One region of the Streptomyces sp. NPDC055506 genome, then DNA from elsewhere that is predicted to be linked to it. Evidence: riboswitches for the same ligand, from Rfam matches in the RefSeq annotation. Region 1 holds a riboswitch; the other holds the start of a gene.
The links. A riboswitch is a leader RNA that binds a small molecule or an ion and turns the genes downstream of it on or off. The one in region 1 is predicted to bind cyclic di-AMP.

Region 2: another riboswitch for cyclic di-AMP. It lies ahead of ACWIF2_RS05910 (transglycosylase SLT domain-containing protein); the one in region 1 lies ahead of ACWIF2_RS34360 (NlpC/P60 family protein).

What each region holds. Positions count from the first base shown of each region.
Region 1 covers NZ_JBSHKH010000138.1:15,123-20,184, reverse strand. Annotated here, with positions in the region: gene ACWIF2_RS34365 (SLAC1 family transporter) at 1-121, opposite strand, end outside; gene ACWIF2_RS34360 (NlpC/P60 family protein) at 198-1,370, opposite strand; cyclic di-AMP (ydaO/yuaA leader) riboswitch at 1,379-1,537, opposite strand; gene pcrA (DNA helicase PcrA) at 1,842-4,316, shown strand; gene ACWIF2_RS34350 (M23 family metallopeptidase) at 4,407-5,062, opposite strand, start outside.
Region 2 covers NZ_JBSHKH010000009.1:38,531-43,592, reverse strand. Annotated here, with positions in the region: gene ACWIF2_RS05920 (LolA family protein) at 1-151, opposite strand, end outside; gene ACWIF2_RS05915 (polyprenyl synthetase family protein) at 371-1,381, opposite strand; cyclic di-AMP (ydaO/yuaA leader) riboswitch at 1,891-2,061, shown strand; gene ACWIF2_RS05910 (transglycosylase SLT domain-containing protein) at 2,065-2,835, shown strand; gene ACWIF2_RS05905 (HAD family hydrolase) at 2,799-3,647, opposite strand; gene ACWIF2_RS05900 (GNAT family N-acetyltransferase) at 3,819-4,904, shown strand; partial or broken gene ACWIF2_RS05895 (hypothetical protein) at 4,946-5,062, shown strand, end outside.

The DNA.
Region 1 (5,062 bases):
AGAGGACCTCGTACCCGGCCAGATCCAGACCGACCGACAGGGTCCCGGTCGCCAGCACGGCGGCACTGGCCGCCGGAGCACGCTGCGCCCACCAGGCGACGGAGGGGGAGTGGCCGGGCATGGGGCCGATGCTAGGAGGCCCCGCGCGCGTTACGGGCAGGCCACGCGCGCGGGGTCCCAAAAACCTGCGAGACCCGTCAGGCCGGCCGCACCACGCTGTGGATCGACGACTCGCCGTCGTAGTAGATCGACTCCTCGCGCACGTATGTGCCGGGCTTCGGAGCGTGGATCATCATGCCGTTGCCGATGTAGATGCCGACGTGGGTGACATCGTCGTAGAAGAAGACCAGGTCACCGGGCTGAGCGTCGGCCAGGGGGACCGTGGTGCCGGCGTTGACCTGGTCGTACGTCGTGCGCGGCAGGGTCACCCCGGCGGCCTTCCAGGCGCCCAGGGTGAGGCCGGAGCAGTCGTAGGAGCCGGGGCCGGTGGCGCCCCAGACGTACGGCTTGCCGATCTGGGCGCGGGCGAAGGCGAGCGCCTTGTCGGCCTTGGTGGCGTACGAGGAGTCGGGCGCGGTGGACGACGAGGACGAACCCGTCGAGGAGGAGCCGCTGTCCTGCTGCTGGGCGGCCTCCTGCTCCTGTTCCTGCTGCCTCTGCTGCTCGGCCTGCTGCCGGGCCAGCTCGGCGGCCTTGCGGGCGGCCTCCTCCTGCTTCTCCTTCTCGATCGCCGCGAGCCGCGCCTTCTCCTCGGCGGTCAGCTTCGACAGCAGCTCGCGGGCGTCGGCGAGCTTCCTCTGGACGGTCGCCTTGGCCGTCTTCAGGTCGCCCTGCGACTCGGTGAGCGTCTCGAGGCTCTCAGCGGCCTCCTGACGCTTCTCCATCGTCTCTGACTGCTGAGTGATGTAGTCGTCGACCGCCACCTTCTGACGGCCGGTCATCCGGTCCATCAGCTGGGTCTGGTCGAAGTAGTCCTGCGGGGTGTCCGCGAGCAGGAACGTCGCCGTGTCCGGGGTGGAGGCGCCGGTGCGGTACTGGGCGGCGGCGAAGGTGCCCAGCTCCTCCCGCGCCTCGTTCAGCTTCTGGGTGCGCTTCGCGACGTCGTCGAGGAGAGTGTCGACGCGCTTGCGCTGCTTGGCGGTCTTCTCCTTGGCGCCGTTGTACTTCTCGGTCGCGGACCCCGCCTGGCGGTAGAGGTCGTCGACCTTCTTCTCGACTTCCTCCAGGCTGGGCTTGTCGTCGGCCTCGGGGGCGGCGTTGGCCGACTGGGACAGCAGGGCCACGGAGGTGAGGGCCGCCGTCGCGAGGGCGGGGGTCCGTATGCCTGCAACGCGCGAACCCGTAGGACGCGACTTGCGGTGCGACGCCAAGGGAGGCGACTCCTTCCATGCTCCGCCTACCGGGTTAGCTGTCGGGTTCGGGCGGGTGGTTCGGAAGGGTTGCCCTACGGCCGTCTCCGGAAAAGGAGTCGGGCCGATTCACCCCGGGGTCTCGGTTGGGTCCCCGGCTCTGGCTGCCGCTGCGGCACGCCTGACTCGGCGGAGGCCACGCGGCCCGGCGACGTTCGCCGGTGGGGGTCGTGTGACCTCCTCGCACGGTAGCCAACTCGTGTGGCCCTTGTGAAGGTTGATGGGTGATATGCCCGATACATTTCCGTGACCTTGCTCATGAGCATCGCCGAGAGTGATCGTTCGAGGGGGGTTGGTCACTGTTCATGCGTAATTGTGAAGGCCGTAGCGGCCTGTGATCACGTGCACCTGGAGGGTGACAGGGGGGTCCTTTCGGCGATGTTCTCAGGGCGGCGGCGGGCTGTCAGTGGGGCGCCCTAGACTCGGAGAGCGATGAGCAGCCTCTTTGACGACAGCTTCCTGGCGGACCTCCAGGCCCAGCGGGGCCCCGCGGACGAGCCCCCGCCGCCGCCCGAGGACGATCATGTGCCGGAGCCCGTTCCGGATGATCTGTTCGGCGGGAAGTTCGACGTGCCGCCGGACCGCGACGCCTACTACCGGGACGGCGCCGCGCGCCCGCCGGTGGACGCCGCCGCGCTCCTGGAGGGGCTGAACGACAACCAGCGCGCCGCCGTCACACACTCCGGCTCCCCGCTGCTCATCGTGGCCGGCGCCGGCTCCGGCAAGACCCGTGTGCTCACGCACCGCATCGCCCACCTGCTCGCCGAGCGGGACGTCCACCCGGGCCAGATCCTCGCCATCACCTTCACCAACAAGGCCGCCGGCGAGATGAAGGAGCGTGTCGAGCAGCTCGTCGGCCCGCGCGCGAACGCCATGTGGGTGATGACGTTCCACAGCGCCTGCGTCCGCATCCTGCGCCGGGAGAGCAAGAAGCTCGGCTTCACCTCGAGCTTCTCGATCTACGACGCCGCCGACTCCAAGCGGCTGATGGCCCTGGTCTGCCGCGACCTGGACCTCGACCCCAAGCGCTTCCCGCCGAAGTCCTTCAGCGCCAAGATCAGCAACCTGAAGAACGAGCTGATCGACGAGGAGGACTTCGCCGCCCAGGCCGGCGACGGCTTCGAGAAGACCCTCGCCCAGGCCTACGCCATGTACCAGTCGCGGCTGCGCGAGGCGAACGCCCTCGACTTCGACGACCTGATCATGACGACGGTCAACCTGCTGCGCGCCTTCCCGGACGTCGCCGAGCACTACCGCCGCCGCTTCCGCCACGTCCTCGTGGACGAGTACCAGGACACCAACCACGCCCAGTACGCCCTCGTCCGGGAGCTCGTCGGCACCACCGAGCACCCCGTCGACGTCCCGCCCGAGGCGGAGGTCCCGCCCGCCGAGCTGTGCGTGGTGGGTGACGCCGACCAGTCGATCTACGCCTTCCGCGGCGCGACGATCCGCAACATCCTCCAGTTCGAGGAGGACTACCCGGACGCGACGACGATCCTGCTGGAGCAGAACTACCGCTCCACCCAGACGATCCTCAGCGCGGCCAACGCGGTCATCGAGCGCAACGAATCCCGCCGCCCCAAGAACCTGTGGACCAACGCGGGCACGGGCGCGCAGATCACCGGCTATGTCGCCGACACCGAGCACGACGAGGCGCAGTTCGTCGCCGACGAGATAGACCGTCTCACCGACGCGGGCGAGGCGAAGGCCGGCGACGTCGCCGTCTTCTACCGCACCAACGCCCAGTCCCGTGTCTTCGAAGAGATCTTCATCCGCGTCGGCCTGCCCTACAAGGTCGTCGGCGGCGTCCGCTTCTACGAGCGCAAGGAGGTCCGGGACGTCCTGGCCTACCTGCGCGTGCTGGCCAACCCGGAGGACTCGGTGCCGCTGCGCCGGATCCTCAACGTGCCCAAGCGCGGCATCGGCGACCGCGCCGAGGCGATGATCGACGCCCTCTCCCAGCGGGAGAAGATCAGCTTCCCGCAGGCACTGAAGCGCGTCGACGAGGCGTACGGCATGGCCGCGCGCTCCACCAACGCCGTCAAGCGGTTCAACACGCTGATGGAGGACCTCCGTACGGTCGTCGAGTCCGGCGCCGGGCCCGCCACCGTGCTGGAGGCGATCCTGGAGCGCACCGGATACCTCGCCGAACTGCAGGCCTCCACCGACCCGCAGGACGAGACCCGGATCGAGAACCTCCAGGAACTCGCCGCCGTCGCCATGGAGTTCGAGCAGGAGCGCGGCGAGGAGGAACAGGGCACCCTGGCGGACTTCCTCGAGAAGGTCGCGCTGGTCGCCGACTCCGACCAGATCCCCGACGAGGAGGACGGCGACGGCGTCATCACCCTGATGACCCTGCACACCGCCAAGGGCCTGGAGTTCCCGGTCGTCTTCCTGACCGGCATGGAGGACGGCGTCTTCCCGCACATGCGCGCCCTCGGCCAGACCAAGGAGCTGGAGGAGGAGCGGCGCCTGGCGTACGTGGGCATCACCCGCGCGCGGGAACGGCTGTATCTGACGCGCTCCACCCTGCGCAGCGCCTGGGGCCAGCCCTCGTACAACCCGCCCTCCCGGTTCCTGGAGGAGATCCCGCCGACCCACCTGGAGTGGAAGCGGACCGGTGCGACCGCACCCGCGTCCTCAGGGCCGGTCTCCGCGGTGGCGGCCTCGCTGTCGTCGTCCCGTTCACGTTCGTCGGCGTCGGGCGCCTCCGGTTTCGCCACACGCCGCACCGCCGAGAAGCCGGTGGTGTCGCTCGTGGTCGGGGACCGGGTCACGCACGACCAGTTCGGGCTCGGAACCGTCGTGGCGGTCAAGGGCACGGGCGCGAACGCCGAGGCGACGATCGACTTCGGGGACAAGCCGAAGCGGCTGCTGCTGCGGTACGCGCCGGTGGAGAAGCTGTAGGCCGGTGCGGCGATAGTCCTGTGAGGTGAGCCTCCGCCGGCCGGACCGGCGGAGGCTGAACGGGCGGGGGCCGGACCGGCTGCCGGGTCGTTACGTCGGGTCGACGCCGTGGCTGCGCAGCCACGGGAGCGGGTCGATCGGCGAGCCGCCGCCCGGACGCACCTCGAAGTGCAGATGAGGGCCGGTCGAGTTGCCGGAGTTGCCCGAGCGCGCGATCGGATCGCCCGCCTTGACGCTCGTACCGGAGGGGACCGTGTAGGTGGAGAGGTGGCAGTACCACGTCTCCGTGCCGTCCTTCGCGGTCAGGATCAGCATGTTGCCGTACGCGCTGTTCCACTGGGTGCGGACGGTGCCGTCGGTCGCCGCCATCACCGTCGTGCCGTACGAGACGGGGAAGTCGATGCCGGTGTGCAGGGACATCCAGTTGATGCCGGACTGGCCGTACTGGGCGCTGAGTCCGTGGCGGGCGACCGGCACGGCGAACTTCGGGCGCAGGCGCTCCTTGCGGGCCGCCTCCTCCGCCGCCCGCTTCCGCTCGGCGGCCTGCTGAGCCTTGAGGTCGATACGTTCCTGCGTACGGCTGGCCCGGTCGGCGAAGTCGTCGGCTCCGGCGGAGAGGCTCTGCAACTGCGTGTCCAGCTTGTTGTTGGCCGCGGCCGGTTGCACCGGCTGCGCGTCCGCCGCGGTCGTCTGCGCCTCCGCGGCGCTGTCCTCGGTGAGGCTGCCGACGGACGCGGCGGCGATCC
Region 2 (5,062 bases), on a different contig from region 1:
AGTCGGCGAGTGCGGGGACCAGCCCGATCGTCGCGGCGGCCACCCCCATCACCGTGACGGGTACGACGTACCGCGCGGCCTTGCGCCGTCCGGAACGCTGCTCGTCGACCTCCCCGGCGGTCGTGCTGTCGTCGGATGCGTACGGTGCCATGTGTGCCCTACCTCCGTGGTCGGCGGCGGCTGTCCGTGTCGTCCACGCACTCGTCCCTGGCCGCCATTCTCACCCGAACAGGTGAGGTTTGGTGTTTTCCGTGGTTTCCATCTGACCAAATCGGCCAGGGAGATACGTCAGACCGCGGACTCAACTCCACGTACTGCTGGGGTATGACACGGAGGGGCGGCTTCTCCCCCGACCCGTAGGGGTTGCCGGTCAGCCGGCCCGGTGCACCACCGCGTCGCACAGCTCCACGAGTGCCGTCTTCGCGGCGCACTCGGGCAGGGGGGCCAGCGCCGAGCGGGCGTCCTGGGCGTAGCGGACGGTGTCCTTCCGGGCCTGCTCCAGCGCCGGGTGGGCGCGCAGCAGGCGCAGGGCCTCGGCGTGCCGTTGGTCGTCGGTGAGGTCGGAGTCCAGCAGCTCGCACAGGGCGATGTCGTCGGCGAGCCCGAGCCGGGCCGCCCGCTCGCGCAGCCGCAGCACCGGCATCGTGGGGATGCCCTCGCGCAGGTCGGTGCCGGGGGTCTTGCCGGACTCGTGGGAGTCGGAGGCGATGTCCAGGACGTCGTCCGCGAGCTGGAAGGCGACGCCGAGCCGCTCGCCGTACTGGGTCAGCACGTCCACGGTCGTCTCGTCGGCGCCGGACATCATCGCGCCGAACCGGCACGACACGGCCACCAGCGAACCGGTCTTGCCGCCCAGCACGTCCAGGTAGTGCTCGACGGGGTCGCGGCCGTCCTGCGGTCCGGCCGTCTCCAGGATCTGCCCGGTCACCAGCCGTTCGAACGCCTCGGCCTGCACCCGCACCGCCTCCGGACCGAGGTCGGCCAGGGTGTGCGAGGCACGGGCGAAGAGGAAGTCGCCGGTGAGGACCGCGACGGAGTTGTCCCAGCGGGTGTTCGCGCTCGCGACCCCGCGGCGCACCGTCGCCTCGTCCATCACGTCGTCGTGGTACAGCGTGGCGAGGTGGGTCAGCTCCACGACGACGGCCGACGGCACGATCCCGGGCGCGTACCGGTCGCCGAACTGGGCGGAGAGCATCACGAGCAGCGGACGGAACCGCTTGCCGCCGGCCCGCACCAGATGCTGGGCGGCCTCCGTGATGAAGGGCACCTCACTCTTGGTGGCCTCGAACAAGCCTTCCTCGACAGCCGCCAACCCGGCCTGGACATCGGCTTCCAGAGCCTGGTCCCGCACGCTCAGCCCGAACGGCCCGACGTCGGTCACGAGGGGTCTCCTGTCTGCTGTGTCTGCCGGTGATTACGCGGATTGTCGATAGGTCGCTGCCATCACTCGAGTCAGCGTATCCGGTCACGTTTCGATCACCGCCAGCGCCCATGGTTACAGGCCGGGTGGTATCTGATCACGACCGTTATGTTTTTGATCGGGCCATAAGAACAGACATTTGTCGACTTACCAGTCGATAGTGAGATATTCACGATTTGCCATGACGATTGAGCAAATCCCCTTTGACGGCAATTGCCCCACAGGCTTGTGATCAGTGAGTTGAATCACGTTAACCCCTTTGTCGCGCCACCCCGGCATCGACCCGTACCTCCTTCAGCCGAACGCCAGTTGAGCCTTGGCTCTCGCAAAGGATCAAGCGGACCAAACACCCCTGACCAAGGTCAACCGCGCGATATGTGACTCCGGCGCTTGTTCCCGACATGTGCTCTCGCATACGTTCCCGGCCTGTCCGGCGGACGCCGAATCCTGCCGCCGCCCGGACCCCCACACGAACCGACTCACTCACGCAGGGCAGGAGCGGGGGACCCAGGTAAGTCGCCGGTCCGCACAGCGGCACGGCTCGGGGTGAAGCCGCGCACGGCAGTACACCGCCGTACGCGGCCGGGCACCTCCCGGCCCGAACCCGACAGCTCACCTCGCAGGCGCCGGAGAGGAATATCGCCATGGCCGGACGAGGCAAGCACCGTCGCCCCAGAACCAACCCGCTCTCCCGAGGTGTCGCGATCGCCGGCACCGGCGGAGCGGCACTGACCCTCCCGCTCCTCGGAGCCACCTACGCGAGCGCCGCCGAGGCGCCGCAGAGCGCCCCCGCCGTCGCACAGTCCGTGCCCCAGGCGGCCCAGCCCAAGTCGCTCTCGTACACCGTGACCAAGGGCGACACGCTCTACCGCATCGCGGACAAGTACGACGTCTCGGGCGGCTGGAAGAAGCTCTACAAGGACAACCGCTCCGCCATCGGCGACGACCCGAAGCTGATCCACCCGGGCCTGAAGCTGAAGGTGTCGACGACCAAGGCGGCCGCCACGAAGAAGGCCACCAAGTCGTCCGCCAAGCCGGCCGCGAAGCCCGCCGGCGGCGTCGCCAAGGCCACCCAGGCCTCCGCGAAGACCTACGCCGACAACCTCGACGGATGGATCCGCGAGGCGCTGGACATCATGGCGCAGAAGGGCATTCCGGGGTCGTACGACGGCATCTACCGCAACGTCATGCGCGAGTCGTCCGGCAACCCCCAGGCGATCAACAACTGGGACTCCAACGCAGTCAAGGGCACCCCCTCCAAGGGCCTGCTCCAGACCATCGACCCGACCTTCCAGGCCTACCACGTGGACGGCACGTCGTGGGACCCGTACGACCCGGTCGCCAACATCACCGCGGCCTGCAACTACGCGGCCGACCGCTACGGCTCGATCGACAACGTCAACGGCCCGTACTGAGCCGTCCCGCCCAGCAGTCGCTCGAGGACGACGGCGATGCCGTCGTCCTCGTTCGACAGGGTGATCTCGTCGGCCACGGCCTTGAGTTCGGGATGGGCGTTCGCCATCGCGACGCCGTGGCCGGCCCAGTCGAACATCGGGATGTCGTTGGGCATGTCGCCGAAGGCGATGGTGTCCGCCGGCCGCAGCCCCAGATGCTCGGCGGCCAGCGCCAGGCCCGTCGCCTTGGTGACCCCGCACGGCTGGAGCTCGACCGTGCCGGGCCCCGACATCGTCACCGTCGCCAGTGAGCCGACCACCGAACGGGCCGTCGCCGCCAACTCGTCGTCCGTCAGGTAGGGATGGCGCAGCAGCACCTTGCTGATCGGCTCGCACCACAGGTCGTCGCGCCGGTCGACCCGTACGGCCGGCAGGGTCGGGTGCGGCATGAGATAGCCCGGCTCGATGAGCGTGAGCCCGTCGACCCCGTCCTGGTCGACCGCGGCGTACACCTGCCCCACCTCGGCCTCGATCTTGCCGAGCGCGGTCTCCGCCAGTTCCCGGTCCAGGGTGATGGACCACAGCAGCCGGTCCGCGCCGGCGTCGTACACCTGCGCGCCCTGCCCGCACACCGCGAGCCCCGTGCAGCGGAGGTCGTCGAGGAGCGGTCGCACACGCGGCGCCGGCCGGCCCGTCACCACGAGGTGCTGGGCACCGGCCTCCGCCACCCGCGCGAGCACGGCGAGCGACCGGTCGGAGAGGGTGTCGTCGCCGCGCAGCAGCGTTCCGTCCAGGTCGGTGGCGATGAGTGAATATGCGATGGGTGCGGCCATGATCTGAGAATACGGACAGCGCGCCCCTTCGTTTCACCGCGCCGTGGACACCGATTGCCCGGTTGAAGGCCTCTGCACCAGTTGGCAACAACATGGTCCGCTACCTACCGTCGAGGCCGTCTCGGGCGGTACCTTCCAAGTGTCCAGGGGGGACTTGATCGGGGGGTCGAGTTGAGCAGTGGGCGCATTCGCGTGGCTGGGCCCGGGGAGCTCGGCGAAGGGGAAAGGGAGCGCTGGCGCGCGCTGCGCGCTGCCTCCGAGGCACCGCGCAACCCATTCATGGAACCGGAGTTCACCGAAGCCGTCGGCCTGGTGAGGCCGCAGGCCCGGGTCGCGGTGGTGTACGAGGGGCTGGAGCCGGCCGGCTTCCTGCCCTATGAGCGGGGCCCGTTGGGCCAGGGCCGGGCGATCGGGCTCGGCGTCTCGGACGCGCAGGGGGCGATCCTGCGGCCGGGCCTGGACCTGGACACGGGCCGGCTCCTGAAGGCCTGCTCGATGTCGAGCTTCGCCTTCGACAACCTGGAGGCCGAGCAGCGGCTGTTCGTCCGGTACGCGGCCGAGGAGCACGCCACCTACGTCATCGACGTGGAGAAGGGCTACGAGACGTACGAGTCGGTACTGCGTGCCCAGTCGCCGAAGTTCCTGAAGACCACCCTGGCCAAGGAGCGCAGGCTGGGACGGCAGGCCGGCGAGCCCCGGTTCGTGTTCGACGAACGCGACCCGGCCGCACTGCGCACCCTCATGGAGTGGAAGTCGGCGCAGTACCGCAGGACAGGCCGGCAGGACCGCTTCGCACGGGAGTGGATCACCCGGCTCGTGGGACGGCTGGCCCGGACCCGGGCACCGGAGTGCAGCGGCACCCTGTCCGTGCTGTACGCCGGTGAGCGGCCCATCGCCGCGCACTTCGGACTGCGCTCGGCATCCGTCCTGGCCTGCTGGTTCCCGGCCTACGACCCGGAGTTCGCGAAGTACTCGCCGGGTCTGGTGCTGCATCTGCGCATGGCCGAGGCGGCGGCCGCCGAGGGCATCGGCATGCTCGATCTGGGGCGGGGCGCGGCGGAGTACAAGGACGCGCTGAAGACGGGCGAACTGCCCGTGTACGAGGGTGCGGTGACGCGGCCGGGGGCGGGCGCGGCACTGCACTGGCTGAGCCGCGAGCCGGCGCGCCGCGCGCACAGCTTCGTCCGCGCCAGGCCGCGGCTCGCGGCGCTGGCCGCGCGGACCCTGAAGGGCGCGGCTCGGCTGCGCCGTACCTGAACGCGAGTTCGTACCTGACACGAGTGGGGGGTGAGGGGCGCATGGCTCGTTCGGCGCGTGCGCGGGAGGAGATTCGGCGGTTCCTGGACATCGGGGCGGTTCAGGTCGCCGAGTTGGACCTCGACGGTGACGAGGCGGTGCTCAGACCCGGTCCGGGG